Sinorhizobium fredii NGR234: one gene and its partner. The main gene of each other region encodes a partner of the protein of the gene in region 2 in a complex. Links are inferred from orthologs where the notes say so. Each region holds a gene or a part of one and is shown on either strand. Other genes may lie near its edges. The genes, in order: NGR_RS10475 and trxA.

What was found.
Region 1: the proteins of trxA (region 2) and NGR_RS10475 are in contact, whole or in part, in an NMR structure (PDB 2IPA), measured with the Bacillus subtilis proteins. The link is inferred for Sinorhizobium fredii NGR234 from one-to-one orthologs.

The regions. Positions count from the first base shown.
Region 1 is NC_012586.1:2,233,307-2,243,015, reverse strand. The notes cover bases 2,806-5,646. They hold NGR_RS10475 (arsenate reductase ArsC), read left to right. Parts: upstream 2,806-3,881; coding sequence 3,882-4,412; downstream 4,413-5,646. Other genes in these bases: arsC (arsenate reductase (glutaredoxin)), read left to right, coding at 5,092-5,514; NGR_RS10470 (aquaporin), read left to right, coding at 4,412-5,095; NGR_RS10480 (ArsR/SmtB family transcription factor), read left to right, coding at 3,529-3,885; NGR_RS10485 (DUF6428 family protein), read right to left, coding at 2,962-3,486. Outside these bases: NGR_RS10490 (hybrid sensor histidine kinase/response regulator), read right to left, coding at 1-2,734; urtA (urea ABC transporter substrate-binding protein), read left to right, coding at 5,736-7,028; urea ABC transporter permease subunit UrtB, read left to right, coding at 7,179-8,792; urea ABC transporter permease subunit UrtC, read left to right, coding at 8,789-9,709. UniProt on the Bacillus subtilis protein: Catalyzes the reduction of arsenate [As(V)] to arsenite [As(III)]. In vitro, can dephosphorylate para-nitrophenyl phosphate (pNPP).
Region 2 is NC_012587.1:3,570,907-3,580,495, reverse strand. The notes cover bases 6,869-9,589. They hold trxA (thioredoxin), read left to right. Parts: upstream 6,869-7,927; coding sequence 7,928-8,251; downstream 8,252-9,589. Other genes in these bases: NGR_RS28015 (bifunctional folylpolyglutamate synthase/dihydrofolate synthase), read right to left, coding at 8,556-9,589; addA (double-strand break repair helicase AddA), read left to right, coding at 6,869-7,846. Outside these bases: NGR_RS28040 (bifunctional tRNA (adenosine(37)-N6)-threonylcarbamoyltransferase complex ATPase subunit type 1 TsaE/phosphotransferase), read left to right, coding at 1-365; NGR_RS28035 (nucleotidyltransferase family protein), read left to right, coding at 375-1,106; double-strand break repair protein AddB, read left to right, coding at 1,108-4,287; more of addA, read left to right, coding at 4,277-6,868. UniProt on the Bacillus subtilis protein: Participates in various redox reactions through the reversible oxidation of its active center dithiol to a disulfide and catalyzes dithiol-disulfide exchange reactions.

The DNA of each region.
Region 1 (9,709 bases), on a different replicon or contig from region 2:
TCCTGCGCACCGGGTCCTTGAGCGCCGCCGGTCGGTCGACGGCCGAAAGCATCAGCCGCACCCTGAAAGCCGTGCCCTTGTCCTTCTCGCTGGTGACGGAGATTTCGCCGCCGAGCGTCTGGGTCAGCAGGCGCGTGATCGTCAGCCCGAGGCCGAGACCAGGCATGCGATGCTCCGCGTCGCCGCGCTGGAAGGGATCGAAGATCTTCGGCAGGTCCTTGTCGCTGATGCCGCGGCCGCTGTCCTCGATCGTGAAGGTCGCCACCTGGCTGCGATAGGCGATATCGAAGCGGATCAAGCCCTGATCGGTGAATTTCAGCGCATTCGACAGCAGGTTGACGAGGATCTGCCGCAGCCGCTTCTCGTCGGTCCTCACATATTGCGGCAGCGTTGGGCCGCGGTTGTGCTCGAAGCCGATGCCCTTGGCCTGCGCCTGCGGGCGGAACATGTCGACGATCTGGTCGAGGAAATCGTGGATGTTGATCTCGTTGGAATAGACCTGCAGCTTGCCGGCCTCGATCTTCGAGATGTCGAGCAGGCCGTCGATGAGCCCGGAGAGATGGTCGGCGCTGCGTTTGATGACCTTGATCGCGCCCTGCCGCGACGACGGGATCGTCTCGTCGCGCTCCAGGATCTGCGCATAGCCGAGCACGGCGTTGAGCGGCGTGCGCAGTTCGTGGCTCAAGCCGACGACATAGCGGCTTTTTGCCCGGTTCGCGGACTCAGCCGCCTCCTTGGCATTCTGCAGCGCCGCGTCGGTCTTCTTGTGGGCGGCGATCTCCTTGAGGAGCAGGGTGTTCTGGCGGGAAGACTCCTCCTCCGCCACGACACGGCTGTCATGGGCAAGCACGTAGAACCACGAGACGACGCCGGCCAGGATGGCGAAGACGAAGAAGACGACGGCGACCGTTCGCTCGACGACGGCGGCGGTCTCGGGCGAGGCGGCGGTCGTCTGGTGGGCGATCATCGCCAGGATGATGCCGATGCCGGTGATCGAGATGACAGCCGAAATCGCATAGCGGCCGAGCCTTGTGGCGAGTTTTGCGACAACCGTCTCCGGCAAGACCGCCTTGGCGACCGTGGCGATCTGCGTGTTGAGCCGCGCCTTCGGCTTGCACATGTCGTGGCAGCGGCTGTCGAGCGAACAGCAGAGCGAGCAGATCGGCGCCGCATAGGCCGGGCACCAGGCCATGTCCTCGGGCTCGAACGGATGTTCGCAGATCGAGCAGGTGATCTCGCTTTCGCTGAGCCAGCTCTTGCGCGGCTTGCGGGCGAGATAGAATTTTCCCTCCGTCCGCCAGGCGATCAGCGGCGAGACGACGAAGGCCGTGACGAGGGCGATATAGGGCGCGAGCGAGGCGGCGATCTCGCCCATGGCGCCGAAATGCGCGACGAGCGCCAACAGCGCCGAGACGCCCATCGTACCGAGGCCCACCGGATTGATGTCGTAGAGATGGGCGCGCTTGAACTCGATGCCGGGTGGGGACAAGCCGAGCGGCTTGTTGACGAAGAGGTCGGCCGAGATCGTGCAGAGCCAGGCCATGGCGATGATCGAAAAGATGCCGAGCGTCTCCTCGAGCAGCCGGTAGATGCCGAGTTCCATCAGCAGCAGCGCAATCGCCACGTTGAAGACCAGCCAGATGACGCGGCCCGGATGGCTATGGGTGAGCCGCGAAAAGAAGTTCGACCAGGCGAGCGACCCGGCATAGGCATTCATCACATTGATCTTCAGCTGCGAGACGACGACGAAGGCGACCATCAAGAGGAGTGCGGCCGTCTCCGACGGGACGATATAGCCGAAGGCGGTGTAGTACATCTGCGCCGGATCGGCGGCCCTGGTCGAGGGCACGCCGGCACTGAGCGCCAGTACCACAAGGAAGGAACCGGCCAAGAGCTTCGGCGCGCCGACGATGACCCAGCCGGAGCCGGCGAGAAACACGGCAATGCGGTGATGCAGCTTCCTCTGGCCGTCCGGCGGCAGGAAGCGCAGGAAGTCGACCTGCTCGCCGATCTGCGCCATCAGCGCGAAGATCACCGCGGAGGCCGCGCCGAATTCGACGAGATCGAAGGACGCGACGGTGCCGGCCGGCCCGGAGGCGTGGTGTATGCCGGCATAGGCAAGCCAGAGCCCGACCTTTTCCCAATCGGCGAGCGCGATGAAGGCAAACGGCAGGATGTTGAGCACGATCCAGAAGGGCTGTGTCATCAGCTGGAACTTGCTGATGAGACGGACGCCGTGGGTCACGAGCGGGATCACCGCGACGGCGCTGACGATGTAGCCGATCCACAGCGGTATGCCGAGCGCCAGTTCCAATGCGCCGGACATGATCGACGCTTCGATCGCGAAGAGGATGAAGGTGAAGCTCGCATAGATCAGCGAGGTGATCGTCGAGCCGATGTAACCGAAACTCGCGCCGCGCGTCAGAAGGTCGATGTCGACGCCGTGGCGGATCGCGTAACGGCTGATCGGCAGCCCGACCAAGAGGATCATCACGCTCGCGACGGCTATGGCGACCACGGCATTGGTGGTGCCGTAGGACATGGTGATGGCGCCGCCGATCGCCTCCAGCGCCAGGAAAGAGATCGCCCCGATCGCCGTCTGCGAGATGCGCTCGGAGGAAAACCGCCGCGCGCTCTTGGCGGTGAAGCGCAGCGCATAGTCTTCAAGCGTCTGGTTGGCGACCCAGCGATTGTATTCTCGTCGAACGGGAATGATGCGCTGGCGTGCAGCCATGTTGCCTCGTCGTTACTGTAGCCTCGCCGGTCTCTGCCTATTTTCCCGGCAAGCGAAAGCGACGCATGAAATTTATGCAATGTAGAAAGTTTGAAAGCAAGCTTCAAAGCGTCACTGGCGGAACATCGCCTGCCTCGACGATGCGACCGGCGACCGCGCCGATCCTCAACGAGGACGGCCGGCACGATGCCTGGGCGTACGTGACCCAGTATTTGTGACCCTGCCGATCACGCACAACAGGCGCTCTTCGATGAGACGGGGGCGCAGCAGGCAGCCGACGCGCGCCCCTCCTCGGCAAGCCATCGATCGCGCGGTTTGCAGCTCGCGGGTCTCGGCGCGAGTTCCACATGCACGGCGTTGTCGCGCAGTCTTGGCAGCGACGCGCAATAGAGCTGCATGGGACGCACGCCGTCGCTGACTTCGAAGGTGAGCTTTGCCGATTGCGCAAGTTGCAGGTGATCCGACACCTTGCCGATGATCCCCGAGAACTTGCCGGCCGGCATGTGCGCCCTGCTGTCTTCCTCGACGTCCCAAAGCTGCACGAAGATCTCGGTCCAGGCCTCCGGATTGGCGCCGCAATCGAGCCCTGCGAACTGCCCGGCCTTGACCTCCGTCACATGGTAGCCGGCTTTGATCGGCCGACCGTCGTAGTGAAACACGAGGGGAAGCTCGCTAGCCGCAGCCAGAGTCTCAAGCAGAAGCCCGAGCGAGATGTCGTCGTTGTGAATTTTCGTATTGTCGAGCGCGCTCATATGCATTATTCCTCGTTTCAATTATTCAAGGATTATTGAAATATGGACGAACGTCAAGCGCTTGCCGCCTTCGGTGCGCTCTCGCAGGAGACGCGCCTGAAGATCATTCGAATGCTGGTGGTGGCGGGTGCAGACGGGGTATCCGCGGGGGTGATGGCAGAGAACCTGGGGGTTTCGCCCTCCAATATCTCGTTTCATCTGAAAGAGCTGGAGCGGGCCGGGCTGATCACCCAGCAGCGCGAGTCGAGATCGATCATCTATTCGGGCAATTACGAGGCGCTGGGCAGCCTCGTGCGCTTCCTTATGGAAGACTGCTGCGCCGGACATCCTGAAGTCTGCGCACCGGCCGCCGCGGTCGCGGCCTGCTGCGCGCCAACTATGGAGGGGAAATGCCAATGAGTGACGATCGGGTCTACAATGTGCTCTTTCTCTGTACCGGCAATTCCGCCCGCTCGATCATGGCGGAAGCCATGCTCGAGGTGGAGGGGAAGGGCCGCTTCCGCGCCTTTTCGGCCGGAAGCCAGCCCAGGGGTGAGGTTAATCCCTGGGCGCTGAAGACGCTCGAAGCGCTCGGCTATCGCACGACGGGATTCTCGTCGAAGAGCTGGGACGTCTTCGCCGCGCCCGGTGCTCCGCAAATGGATTTCATCTTCACGGTCTGCGACGATGCCGCCGGCGAGGCCTGTCCGGTCTGGATCGGGCATCCGGCGACAGCCCATTGGGGCATCGAGGACCCCGCTGCGGTCGAGGGACCTGATGTCGAGAGGGGCCGCGCTTTCGCGCGTGCGGCGAAGTATTTGAAGAACCGCATATCGGTGTTCGCGGCCCTGCCGATCGCCTCGCTCGACAAGCTCGCGCTCGAGACGAAGCTCCATGAGATCGGACGGCTCGAAGGCGCGACGTCCCGTCCGTCCGAGGCGCGCTGATGTCGTCGTTCGATCTCTCCCGCCGCCTCGTCGCCGAGGGCCTGGGTACGGCGCTGCTCGTCGCGACCGTCGTCGGCTCCGGCATCATGGCCACGTCGCTAACTGAGGACACGGCGCTCGCTCTGCTCGGAAACACGCTTGCCACGGGCGCGATCCTGGTCGTGCTGATCACCATTCTCGGTCCCATATCCGGGGCGCATTTCAATCCGGCCGTATCGCTGGTTTTCGCGCTTTCCCGCAATCTGCCACGACGCGACCTCGTCGGCTATGTAGCGGCGCAAGTCGCCGGCGGCATTCTGGGCACGATCGCGGCGCACCTGATGTTCGATCATCCGATCCTCGAATGGTCGACGAAGGTGCGCACCGGGCCAGCGCAATGGTTCTCCGAATGGGTGGCAACCTTCGGGCTCGCCGCGACCATTCTCGCCGGCATCCGTTTCGAACAGAAATCGGTGCCATGGCTGGTCGGCCTCTATATAACGGCTGCCTACTGGTTCACGGCGTCGACCTCGTTTGCCAACCCGGCCGTGGCGGTTGCCCGGTCGCTGACGGATACGTTCTCCGGCATCCGCCCGGCGGATCTGCCCGGATTCATCTCCGCGGAGCTGGTCGGCGCGGTCTCCGCGCTCTTGCTGACGACCTGGCTGCTGCGGCCTGCAAACCCGATGAGGATAAAATCATGAATGCCACGATCTACCACAATCCCGCTTGCGGCACGTCGCGCAACACGCTGGCGATGATCCGCAACGCCGGCATCGAGCCGACCATCATCGAATATCTCGATCAGGCGCCGTCGCGTGACGAACTCGCCCGGATGATCGCCGACGCCGGCCTCACCGTCCGGCAGGCGATCCGCGAGAAAGGCACGCCTTATGCGGAACTCGGCCTTGACGATCCGGGACTGGCGGACGAGCAACTCATCGATGCGATGCTGAAGAACCCGATCCTGATCAACCGGCCCTTCGTCGTGACGCCGCTCGGCACTCGGCTGTGCCGCCCGTCCGAAGTCGTGCTCGATATCCTGCCTGAGACGCACAAGGGAGAGTTCACCAAGGAGGACGGCGAGAGAGTGCTAGACGCGGACGGCAAACGCCTCGTCTGATCTGCCTGCGTGGTTTTGCCCGCCGCTTCCTTCTTCCCCCCCGCCATCTACGTAGAATGACGTATGTGCAGTGCAGCGGGCTTGTTCAATGATCGCTTTCAGAGACGGGAGCGGGATGCGAGCGAAAAACCGCTGCGCACTTTTCCTCTCCCGCTCCCAAGCAACGGCCAAGGACAACCAACGCTCCGTTGCGGCGACCAGAGCTAGAGGGGTTCAATCAGATGACTTACAGGGCACGCGTCACCGGCGCATTCCTCGCTGCCGTCCTTTCGACGACCGCGTTCAACGGCGCCTTCGCCGCCGAGGACACGATCAAGGTCGGCATCCTTCATTCGCTTTCCGGAACCATGGCGATCTCGGAGACGACGTTGAAGGACGCCATGCTGATGCTGATCGACGAGCAGAACAAGAAGGGCGGCCTGCTCGGCAAGAAGCTTGAGGCGGTCGTCGTCGACCCGGCTTCGGACTGGCCGCTCTTTGCCGAAAAGGCGCGCGAGCTGGTCTCCGTCGACAAGGTTTCCGCCGTCTTCGGCTGCTGGACCTCCGTGTCGCGCAAATCCGTGCTGCCGGTCTTCGAGGAACTGAACTCGATCCTCTTCTACCCCGTCCAGTACGAGGGTGAGGAAAGCCAGCGCAACGTCTTCTACACCGGTGCCGCGCCGAACCAGCAGGCGATCCCCGCCGTGGACTACCTGATGGAGAACGAGGAGGTGGAGCGCTGGGTGCTCGCCGGCACCGACTACGTCTATCCGCGCACCACCAACAAGATCCTCGAGGCTTATCTCATCGCCAAGGGCGTCAAGCCCGAGGACATCATGATCAACTACACGCCGTTCGGTCATTCCGACTGGCAGACGATCGTTTCCGACATCAAGAAGTTCGGCTCGGCCGGCAAGAAGACAGCCGTCGTCTCGACGATCAACGGCGACGCCAACGTGCCCTTCTACAAGGAGCTCGGCAACCAGGGCATCAAGGCCGAGGATATTCCGGTCGTCGCCTTCTCGGTCGGAGAGGAAGAGCTCGCCGGCCTCGATACCGGACCGCTCGTCGGCCATCTTGCCGCCTGGAACTATTTCCAGTCGGTCGACAACCCGGCCAATGCCGAATTCATCAAGACCTGGAAGGCCTATACGAAGAACGACAAGCGGGTCACCAACGACCCGATGGAAGCCCACTATATCGGCTTCAACATGTGGCTGAAGGCGGTGGAGAAGGCCGGCACCACCGACACCGACGCGGTGCTCGACGCGATGATCGGCGTCTCGGTGCCGAACCTCTCGGGCGGCTATTCGACGATGATGCCGAACCATCACATCACCAAGCCGGTGCTGATCGGCGAAATCCAGGGCGACGGCCAGTTCGAGACCGTCTGGGAAACGCCCGGTCTTGTCGTCGGCGACGAATGGTCGGATTACCTGCCGGACTCCAAGGACCTGATCTCCGATTGGCGCGCTCCGATGTCGTGCGGCAACTTCAACGTCGCCACGGGCAAGTGCGGCGGCAAGGGTTCGTGATTTCATGACGAAACAATTGTTCGCTGACGGGCCGGATGCGGCCCGTCCCCGGCATCGAGTTTCATGACGAACCGATAGCATGAAAACACCCTCCGTCCGACGGCCTCCATTCGGACGGGGGACTTGCCGTTGATGCCAAGCGAGAAGCCAATGTACCGAATCTTTCAAACCCTGTTGGTTGCCTTGCTCCTCTTCACCGCGATCCCCGGCGGGCTTCGCGCGCAAGAGGGATTGCGCGACCTGGTCAACGCGCTCGGCGAGGCGAAACTTTCCGATATGGACGAGCATATCGCCGCGCTGGCGAAGACAGGTGATCCCAAGGTCGTGCCCGTCTTGGAAGCGCTCGGCGAAGGCGATCTCTATGCGCGCAAGGCGGACGGCCAGGTGTTCCTGACCAAGGAAAGCGGTTCGTCGCTGACGCTCATCGACCCGATCTCCGGCGAGAGCGCCGGCGAGGCGCCGAAGGCGGCGCTTGCGAAGATCAAGGTCAACAATGGCGTGCGCCGCGCCGTGCGCACCGCGCTCGGCAGCCTGACGCTGCTCAGCCCCGACCGCGGTCAGCGCCTGAAGGCGGCGCATTCCGTGCTTCAATCCCCCAACGCCGATGCGCTCGGCGCCATCGAGAATGCGCTCGCCGCCGAGAAGGACGCCGAGGTTAGCGCCCTGCTCGAGCGGGCGCGCGCCACAACGCTGTTGATTTCCGACCGGCCCGTCGACGAGAAGAGGGAGGCGGTGCGGCTGCTCAAGCAAAACGGTGGCCGCGAGGCCCTCTCCATCCTCTCGACGGCGCTGAACTCGGCCGACGAAACCCTGAAGCCGGACATCGAGGCGGCGCTCGCCGGCATCGAACAGACTGAGGCGCTGTGGGCCGCCGGCCAGAATGTCTGGTACGGCCTGTCGCTCGGCTCGGTGCTGCTGCTCGCGGCGATCGGCCTGGCGATTACCTTCGGCGTCATGGGCATCATCAACATGGCGCATGGCGAGATGGTGATGCTCGGCGCCTATACGACCTTCCTGGTGCAGGAGGTCGTGCGCGACTCCTATCCGGCGCTTTTCGACTGGTCCCTGGCGATTGCCCTGCCGCTCGCCTTTCTGGTGACCGGCGCGGTGGGGCTGGCGATGGAACGCGGCGTCATCCGCTTCCTCTATGGCCGGCCGCTCGAAACGCTGCTGGCCACCTGGGGCATCTCGCTGATCCTGCAGCAATCGGTGCGGTCGATCTTCGGCCCCACCAATCGCGAGGTCGGCAACCCGTCCTGGATGTCCGGCGCCTTCGAGCTCGGCGGCCTGACGGTCACCTGGAACCGCCTGTGGATCGTCCTTTTCGCGCTCGCCGTCTTCGCCGCGCTGCTCTTTCTCCTCAAGAAGACGCCGATGGGCCTGCAGATGCGGGCGGTCACCCAGAACCGCCGCATGGCCTCCTCCATGGGCATCCGCACGCCCTGGGTCGATGCGCTCACCTTCGCGCTCGGCTCCGGCATTGCCGGCATGGCCGGCGTGGCACTCTCGCAGATCGACAACGTCTCGCCGAACCTCGGCCAGGGCTACATCATCGACAGCTTCATGGTGGTGGTCTTCGGCGGCGTCGGCAATCTCTGGGGCACGCTCGTCGGCGCCTTCTCGCTCGGCATCCTCAATAAGTTTTTGGAGCCCTATGCCGGCGCCGTGCTCGGCAAGATCCTCGTGCTCGTGCTGATCATCCTGTTCATCCAGAAGCGGCCGCGCGGGCTCTTCGCACTCAAGGGCCGGGCGGTGGAAGCATGATCACATCTTTCCTCATCAGATCGCTGGACCGCACCATCGTCATCGCCGTGGCGATCCTGCTGGCGCTTGCCGTCCTCGTTCCCGCCCTCAATCTCCTGACCGCGCCGGACCATCCGCTGCATGTGCCGACCTATCTGGTCTCGCTGTTCGGCAAGTACCTGACCTACGCGCTCTTAGCGCTGGCGCTCGACCTCGTCTGGGGCTTCTGCGGCATCCTCTCGCTCGGACACGCCGCCTTCTTCGCCCTCGGCGGCTATGCGATCGGCATGTATCTGATGCGCCAGATCGGCGCGCGCGGCTCCTACGGCAATCCCCTGCTGCCGGATTTCATGGTCTTCCTCAACTGGAAGGAACTGCCCTGGTTCTGGTACGGCTTCGACATGTTCTGGTTCGCGGCGCTGATGGTCGTGCTGGTGCCCGGCCTCATCGCCTTCGTCTTCGGCTGGTTCGCCTTCCGCTCGCGCGTCAACGGCGTCTATCTGTCGATCATCACCCAGGCGATGACCTATGCGCTGCTGCTTGCCTTCTTCCGCAACGACATGGGTTTCGGCGGCAACAACGGGCTGACCGACTTCAAGGATATCCTCGGCTTCAACATCCAGGCCGACGCCACCCGCGCCGCGCTCTTTGCCGCTTCCGCGCTGGCGCTCGCCGTCTCGCTCGTCATCACCTCGGGCATCGTCCGCTCGAAATTCGGCAAGGTGCTGGTGGCGCTGCGCGACGCCGAAAGCCGCACCCGTTTCCTCGGCTACCGTGTCGAGCACATGAAGCTCTTCGCCTTCACCGTCTCGGCGATGATGGCGGGTGTCGCCGGCGCGCTCTACGTGCCGCAGGTCGGCATCATCAATCCAGGCGAGTTCGAGCCCGGCAACTCGATCGAAGTGGTCATCTGGACGGCGGTCGGCGGCCGCGGCACG
Region 2 (9,589 bases):
TCCAGGACGCGATGATCGGGCCGACGGCTTACGACGTTGCCTCGCTGGTGCAGGACGCCCGCGTCACGATCGACCGCGAGCTGGCAGACAGGCTGATGGGCACCTACATCGCCGAGCGCAAGGCTTCCGGAAGCTTCGACGAGACGGCCTTCCTGCGCGACTGGCATATCATGGCGGCGCAGCGCAACTGCAAGCTCGCCGGCATCTGGGTGCGACTGAAAGAGCGCGACGGCAAGCCCGGCTACATGAAGCACATGCCGCGCACCTTCGGCTATCTTCAGCATGCACTGACGCATGAAGTGCTGACACCCTTGCGCGATTGGTGCATTAAGGCTGGAATCCTGGCTAGCGAATCAGCCAACTGACAGGAAATCATGTCGATCACCAATGCCATGGTGCTTGCGGCCGGACTGGGCACCCGCCTGCGGCCGATCACCGACACACTGCCGAAGCCACTCGTCCAGATCGCCGGCAAGCCGATGATCGACTACGTGCTGGACCTGCTCGCGGCCGCCGGCGTCACCAAGGCCGCCGTGAACGTCCACCACTTCGCCGACCAGATGGAGGCCCATCTCAGCCGGCGCGAGACGCCGCGCATCCTGGTTTCGGACGAGCGTGAGGCGCTGATGAATTCCGGCGGCGGGCTTGCCAAGGGGCTGAAGCTGCTCGACAACGGACCGGTGCTGGTGATGAATGCCGATCTCTTCTGGGTCGGCGAGAAGGCCGGGCAACCCTGCAACCTGCAGCGGCTCGCCGCCTTCTTCGATCCGGAGCGCATGGACATGGCGCTGCTCTGCGTGCGCCTGGAGGACACGACGGGGCACAACGGCAAGAAGGATTTTTCGCTGTCCGAGGAGGGGGCGCTGACGCGCTACGCGGACGGCATGGAAAATCCGGTGGTCTATGCGGGCGCAATCGCCATGGATTCACGGCTGTTCGCCGATGCCCCCACCGATGCCTTCAACCTCAATATCTATTTCGACCGGGCGATCGACAGAGGCCGTCTCTTCGGGCTGATGCTCGACGGCCAGTGGATGACCGTCGGCACGCCTGACGCCATCGAGGAGGCGGAGGCCGTGGTCCGGCGCTTCGAACCGGGAGGGTAGGGTGCCCGGACGAGCCTCCAACGTCTTCACGATTCCTGCCGGCCTGCCTTTCCTAAAGACGCTGGCGGAAAAACTCCTGGGCGGCGTGCTGACGCCGGACTTCCAATACGAATCGGCCGATCCGCTGGCGCTCGCCGGCGTGACGATCTTCGTGCCGACGCGGCGTGCGGCCCGCGTCCTGCGCTCGGAATTCGTCGACCTGCTCGGCGGCCGCTCGGCGATCCTGCCGGTGATCCGCCCGCTTGGCGAGACGGACGATGACAGCGGCTTCTTCGACGCCGAGATGCCGGCGATCCTCGATCTGGCGCCGCCGCTTTCCGGCACCCAACGGCTGATCGAGCTCGGCCGGCTGATCCTTGCCTGGCGCAACCGCCTGCCGCAGGTGGTCCTCGACATTCATGCCGAAAGCCCGCTGATCGCGCCGGCGAGCCCGGCCGATGCCATCTGGCTGGCGCGCAATCTCGCCGAGCTGATAGACGCGATCGAGACGGAGGAGCTCGACTGGGACGCGCTCGACGGGCTTGATGGCGGCGAGCATGCGCTCTGGTGGCAATTGACACTGGCCTTCCTGAAGATTGCCCGGATCTATTGGCCGGAACGGCTCGACGAACTCAAGCATTCCTCGCCGGCGCGGCATCGCAACGCGATGCTCAAAGCCGAAACACAGCGGATTGCCGCCGGCAAGGTAAGCGGGCCAATCATCATCGCCGGCTCGACCGGCTCGATCCCCGCGACCGCCGCCCTGATAGCCGCGGTGAAGACGCTGCCGAACGGCACGATCGTGCTTCCCGGCCTGGACCTCGTGATGAGCGAGACGGAATGGGAGCTTATCGCAGAGGTCGCCGCTTCAGGCCCGCCTGCAAGAGGCCCGGCAAGCCGCACCCATCCGCAGTATGGCTTCCACCGCTTTCTGAAGCGCATGCGCATCGAACGTCTCGACGTGCCGGTTTTGGGATCGCTCGACGATGACCTCGGTTATCGCGGCGCGGTGCTTTCGCGGGCGCTGCTCCCGGCCGAGGCCACTGACGGCTGGACTGAGGCGCGCGGCGGTTTCGAGCCGGAGAAGCTCCTTGCGGCCTTCGCCGACGTGGCGCTGATCGAGGCGGCGAACGAGCGCGAGGAGGCGGCCGCGATCGCCATTGCGCTGCGGCTGGCGCTCGAAGGCGACGAAGAGAGCCAGGCGGCGCTGATCACTCCGGATCGGGGACTGGCGCGGCGCGTCGGGGCGGAACTCGCCCGGTTCGGCATCGAAGCCGATGACTCCGCCGGCGTGCCGCTCTCGGCGACGTCGGCTGGCGCGCTGGCGCGGCTGCTGATCGAGGCGACCCTCAGACCCGACGATCCGGTGGCCCTGGTGGCGCTGCTCAAGCATCCGCTCGCCCGCTTCGGCCAGACGGCCGTAGATACCCGGCGGGCGGCCGACGTGCTGGAGCTTCTGGCGCTGCGCGGCGGCACCGACCTTTCCGATATCTCCGGCCTCGAAGCCGTGCTCGACAAGGCACTCGCCAGGCAGCGCACCGAGCGGCACCCGAGACCTTGGCGCCGCGGCATCGATCAAGGCGATATCGCCCGCGCACGGGCACTTGCGGGGCGCATTTCAACGGCCGTCGAGCCGCTGACCAGCACCAACGCCGGCGGGTCGGAAGGTGGCCGCCATCACTCCATGGTCCTGACCCTCGCCGACTGGGCGGAACGTACCGGTCGGGCGCTGGAGGCTGTCGCCATCGACGAGCGCGGCAGCCTCGGCGAGCTTTGGGGGTCGGAAGCCGGCGAAGCATTGGCAACGCTTCTGCGAAGCATCATCGAGACCGACGGGCAGATGGAGGCCGACGGACGGCAATGGTGCGATATCGTCGTGGCGCTTGCCGCCAGCGAAGCGGTCAAACCGCGATCGATGCGACACCCGCGCGTCTTCATCTTCGGGGCGCTGGAATCGCGCCTGCAAAGCGTCGATCTCGTCGTGCTGGGCGGCCTGAACGAGGGCACCTGGCCGGGACAGACCTCCAACGACCCTTTCCTGTCGCGGACGATGAAGTCGGGCATCGGCCTCGAACCGCCGGAGCGGCGCATCGGTCAGCTCGCCCATGATTTCCAGATGGCCTGCGGAACGCGCCGTCTGATTCTTTCCCGCTCCATGCGCCAGGGCTCCGCGCCGACCGTCGCCTCGCGATGGGTGCAGCGGCTGCAGGCGCTTGGCGGCAAAACTTTGACCGAACAGCTCAAGGCGAATGGCGCCAGCTATCTTCACTGGATGCGCATCCTAGACGGCGGCGAGCGCCAGCCGCTCAGCGAGCGGCCGCAGCCGAAGCCGCCAGTCGAGTTGCAGCCACGCAAATACTCCTTCAGCGAGGTGACCAAGCTTCGCCGCGACCCCTATTCCATCTATGCGCGCCGCATCTTGCGGCTGGAGCCGATCGATTCCTTCAACCGTGATCCGGGCGCCGCCGAACGCGGCCTGCTCTACCACCGGATCGTCGACCGCTTCGTCAAGGGCGGTTTCGACCCCGCCTCCGGCGATGGGGAAGAGGCGATGGTGCGACTGATCCGGGAAGCCTTCGACGAGGAGCAACTCCCGGCTCACATCGACACGATCTGGCGGCCGCGCTTCGAGGCGGTGGCAAGGGCGTTTCTTTCCTGGGAGCGGGAGCGCCGGCACACGATCGTCAGGTCCTTCACCGAGGCTCCTGCCGCGATGGATGTCGGTGTCTCGGACATCAGACTGACCGGGATCGCCGATCGGCTCGACCGGCTGGCGAACGGTACGGTCGACATCATCGATTACAAGACGGGCTCCAGCCCTTCGGCGAAGGAAGCGCGGGCGCTGCTCGACCCGCAGCTCGCGCTCGAGGCGGCGGCGCTCAAGGCGGGCGCCTTCGGCACGATCGGGCCGGCCCGGCCGCATGCGCTGCGCTATGTTCGCCTCAAGCCCGGCAGCCGCTTTGCCGTCGACACGGTCAACAACGAGAACAGCAAGTCGAGGGAGACCAAAACCGCCGAGCAACTGGCAGAGGAATCGCTTGCCGAACTGAGGAAGCTGCTCGCCGCGCTGACCAGCGGAAAATACGGCTTCGCCTCGCGCCTGATCGTCCAGAAGGAACGGGACTACGGCGGTGAATACGACCACCTGGCACGCGTCGCGGAATGGGCGACGGCCGACGGGGAGGACGACGATGAGGAATGACACCTTCGGGACGGAGGAGAGGACGCCCAAGGCGTGGCTCGACTGGACGACGGAGCGCCAGTCGCTCGCCTCCGACCCGGCCCGATCGGCCTGGGTGTCGGCCAATGCCGGCTCCGGCAAGACGCATGTGCTGACGCAGCGGGTCATCCGGCTGCTGCTCGCCGGGTGCCGGCCATCCGCGATCCTCTGCCTGACCTATACGAAGGCGGCGGCTTCCGAGATGTCGAACCGCATCTTCGAGCGCCTCGCCGAATGGGCGACGCTCGATGATGCCGCGCTTGAAAAACGGATCGAGACGATCGAGGGCAAACGGCCTCCCCTTGCGAAGATCCACGAAGCCCGGCGGCTTTTTGCAAAGGCGCTCGAAACGCCCGGCGGGCTGAAGATCCAGACGATCCACGCCTTCTCCGAGGCCTTGCTGCACCAATTTCCGCTCGAAGCCAACGTGGCGGGACATTTTTCGGTCCTCGACGATCGTGCCGCGGCTGTGTTGCTTGCCGATGCGCGCCGCGCCCTGCTGAGCGCGACGGCCGCCGAGGGCGAGACCGAGCTTGCCGAGGCCTTCGCAACGGTCCTCGATCTCGCCGACGATACCGGCCTTGAAAAACTGCTTCAGGCGATCGTCGCAAACCGCGCGCCCATCCAGGCCTTTCTCGACCACGCCTCCGCGCAAAGCGGGCGCGAACGGCAACTGCGTGCGGCGCTTGGCCTTGCTCCGACGGAATCGGCCGAGAGCGTCATGGCCGGCGCCTGGCCGCTGGCCGGTCTGAACGGCGCTGCGCTTGAGCAATATATCGGGCTCGCGCTCAGCCTCGGCGGCGCGAAACCCGTCGAAATCGCCGAGGGCCTGAAGGCAGCCTGCAAGGTCAAGGACGCGGAGGAGCGCTTCGCCTCGCTGCTGAGCGTGTTCTTCAACGGCGGCGGCAAGCCGAAGGCCGAGTCTGCCTTCTTCAACAAGGCGATGCTGGCGCAGGCGCCGCATCTCGCACCGCTGATCGACGAAGCACGCCAACACATCGTCTCAACTGCCGATCGCCTCAGCATCGTGCGCATGTATGAGGCGACGCGGGCGGCACTGATCCTCGCGGAAAGGCTCAACGGGGATTACGAAGACCTCAAGAAGCGGCGCAGCCAGCTCGATTTCGAGGACCTGATCAACCGCACGGCCGCGCTGCTTTCGCGCAGCGACGTCGGCGCCTGGGTCCACTACAAGCTCGACCAGGGCATCGACCATATCCTCGTCGACGAGGCGCAGGACACCAGCCCGGCGCAATGGACGATCATCCAGGCGCTCGCCGCCGATTTCTTCGCCGGCGAAACAGCGCGGGCCGACGACCGGACGATCTTTGCGGTCGGCGACGAGAAGCAGTCGATCTATTCCTTCCAGGGCGCTCGGCCGGAGCGCTTTTCGCGCGAAAGCGTGCTGACCGAGCGTCGGGTCCGCGCCGGCAACAAGTATTTCAGCCCGATCCGGCTGCAGCTCTCCTTCCGCTCCACCCTCGACGTGCTTTCCGCAGTCGACACGGTCTTTGCCAACCCGGGCAATGCCAAAGGCCTGAGCGCCAGGAACGAGGCAATCGTCCATGCCTCGAACCGCATCGGCCACCCCGGAGCGGTCGACATCTGGGACATCATCGCGCCCGAGCCGACCACCTCCGAAGACGACTGGACGGCACCCTTCGACGCGACGCCCGAGCGGGCCCCGGTCAACATTCTCGCCCGGCGGATCGCGGCCGTGCTCGAAGACTGGATCGGCAAGGAGACCGTGATCGAGAAGGGCGTCCGGCGGCCGATGCGGCCCGGCGACGTCATCGTGCTGGTGCGCAAGCGCGATGCCTTCGTCAACGCGCTGACGCGGGCGCTGAAGCGCCGCGGCAACATTCCAGTCGCCGGTGCCGACAGGCTGGTACTGACCAACCACATCGCCATCCAGGATCTCCTGGCGCTCGGCCGCTTCGTGCTCCTGCCCGAAGATGACCTGTCGCTCGCCGCACTGCTGAAAAGCCCGCTCGTCAATCTCGGCGAGGACGACGTCTTCGACCTGGCGGCGCGGCGGGCGGAGGGCGAAAGCCTCTGGCAGCGGCTGCAGCAGCTCGGTGCGGAGGAAAAAAGCCGATATTGCCGCGTCGTGCGGATCCTCGCCGGCTATGGCGAACTTGCCCGCGATCTGCTGCCGCACGACTTCTACGCCCGGGTGCTCGGCGCCCATGGCGGCCGACGTGCCTTCCTGGCGCGGCTCGGCAGCGAGGTCAGCGACATTCTCGACGAATTCCTCACCTTCGCGCTCGACCACGAGCGGAGCGGCCTGCCCGGCCTGCAGGCCTTCATCTCGACGCTCGAGATCGAAGCGCCGACCGTCAAGCGCGAGCAGGACAAGGAACGCGACGAGGTGCGCGTCATGACCGTGCACGCCGCCAAGGGGCTCGAGGCACCGGTGGTCTTCCTGGTCGACGGCGGCGGCGAGGCATTCGTACGCCAGCAGGTCTCGGACCTGCGCCTCCTGGAGAAGCCGCAGGCCGGCGGCGCTCCGGTCATCGTGCCGGTCTGGCGGGCGCCCGGCTCGGCGTCCAATTCGCTGATCGCCGCCGACAACGAGCGGCTGAAGCGGCTGGCGGAGGAAGAGTATCGCCGCCTCCTCTATGTCGGCATGACACGGGCGGCGGATCGGCTGATCGTCTGCGGTTATCGCGGCCAGCGGCAGAACCTCGATACCTGGCATGCCATGGTCCAGGGGACGCTGGCGCACGATCCGAAAGGCAGGGCGGTGCCGACGGACTTTTCAGCCGGCGGCGAAGAATGGACGGGCCATGCCTGGCGTGAAGCGCCTGTGCCGGTAACCATCCCGGAGAGTGGCGACGCAAAGAGCAAGCCGGACGCGGCTGCGTCGATCCTGCCGCCGGCGCTCTTCACGCCCTTGCCGCCGCCGCGCCGCCTGCCGCGGCCGCTCGCCCCTTCTGGTACCAGCGTCGCCATCGACGATCCGGACCGGGAGGCGATCGTCGGCTCGGCGCTCTTTGCCGAGCAGGCCACGCCCAAATTCTCGATGCTGCGCGGCGCCATCCTGCACCGGCTGCTGCAGGTGCTCCCGACGATCGAGGAGGCTAAGCGCCGGGAGGCGGCGGAACGCTACCTTGGGCGCGCCGTGCCGGGCTGGCCGGAGACGGAGCGGCGGGCGCTGACCGCCGCCGTAATGGATGTGCTCGATCATACGGAACTGCAGCCGCTCTTCGGCGAACAGAGCCGAGCCGAAGTCTCCGTCATGGGAACGCTCAAGCTCGGGAGCCAGGAGTTCGCAATATCCGGCCGCCTCGACCGCCTGGCGATTGCCGGCGACACGGTGACGATCGCCGATTACAAGACCAATCGCGACGTGCCGGCCTCGGTCGACGACGTTCCGTCCGTCTACCGACGGCAGCTCGCCATCTACCGTGATCTGCTGAAGCCGCTCTATCCCGGCAAGCAATTCCGCTCAGTGCTGATCTTCACGGAGGGTCCGGCCGTCCGGGTGCTTCCCGACACGATGCTGGATCGGAGCCTTGAAGAGCTCGCGACAAAGTGAGATACACGATATTGAAAATCCGGTGGCGAGGCCTCACATGAGGCACAACATCTGGACAATGCCATTCCGAAGGAGCAGCCGATGGCAACTGTAAAAGTCGATGCGTCCAATTTTCAGAAAGAAGTCCTGAATTCCGCCGAGCCGGTCGTCGTCGACTTCTGGGCCGAATGGTGCGGCCCGTGCAAAATGATCGCACCGAGCCTCGAAGAGATCGCCACCGAGCTTGCCGGCAAAGTCAAGGTTGCCAAGCTCAATATCGATGAAAACCCTGAACTGGCGGCCCAGTACGGCGTCCGCTCGATCCCGACGCTCGCCCTGTTCAAGGCCGGCGAAGTCGCCGACATCAAGGTCGGCGCGGCGCCGAAGACGGCGCTGAGCTCGTGGATTTCCAACGCCTCGGCTTGAAGCGCGGCGCAAGCAAGACCTGAAAGAGCCCGGCTTTGCCCGGGCTTTTTTTGGCCGCACTTGCGGTTGCCCTTGTCGGCCCGGTAATCTCTCGCTTGGCATCGTCATCCTCGGGCTTGACCCGAGGATCCAGGCGCAAGCGCCGGCTCCGGCATAACCGTTGTGCGATGCCACGAATGGTCGAATCATCGACTCAGTGAATACTCAGCAAAATCCTGTGCGTTTGATTGCTGGAATGCTGGCAGGATCGATCCTCGGGTCAAGCCCGAGGATGACGCCGGAGGGTGGCTGCGCCCTATCACCTCTACCGAGGTGGCGTGCCGTTGTCGGAAAGCACATCGCCGACGAGATAGAGGGAACCGCCGATCAGGATGCGTGGCGGCCCGGGATCCTCTTCGGTCAGTTCGGCTATAAGGCCGAGTGCTTCCGCAACCGAGGATGTGGCATTCGCCTCCAAGCCTGCGGCGGCGGCATCGGCGGCCAGTGCGACCGGATCGAGTCCCGCATCCGATCCGTGAATCGGCACGGTGAAGACCTGCTCGGCGAGATCGAGGAAGGCCTTGAAATAGCCGACCGGATCCTTGGTGTTGATCATGCCGATGATCAGGAAGAGCGGCCGCGGATCACGCTCCTCGAATGTGGCCATCGCTTCGGCGATCACCTGGCCGGCGCCGGGATTGTGGCCGCCGTCGATCCAGATTTCGGCGGCCGGCGGCCCGTAGTGCGCGAGCTTGCCGCCGGCAAGACGCTGCAGCCGCCCCGGCCACTCGACGCCCGCCAGGCCCTTCTCGATCGCCGCCTCGGGAACGTCGAATCCGGCCGCCCGGACGGCACGGATCGCCGCCGCGGCATTGGCATATTGGTGCCGGCCCGGCAGGCGCGGCAGCGGCAGGTCGGCAAGCCCGTTCTCGTCCTGGAAGATCAGCCTGCCGAACTCTTCATGCGCCATGAAATCCTGACCGTAGACGGACGTCGGGCAGCCGAGCCGTTCGGCGGTATCGACGAGCACGTCGCGCACGCCGTCTTCCTCCTGATGGCCGATCACCACCGGGCAGCCGCGCTTCATGATTCCGGCCTTTTCCGCGGCGATCAGTTCGACCCGGTCGCCGAGATAGGCCTGGTGGTCGAGCGAGATCGGCATGATGACGGAAACGGCCGGCCGGGCGATGACGTTGGTCGCATCGAAGCGACCGCCAAGACCGACCTCGAGGATCACGACATCGGCCGGATGCTCGGCGAACAGGACGAAGGTGACCGCCGTCAGGATTTCGAAGACGGTGATCTTCTGGCCGGCATTGGCTTCCGCCACGCGGCGTACCGCATCGGCGAGGACCGGGT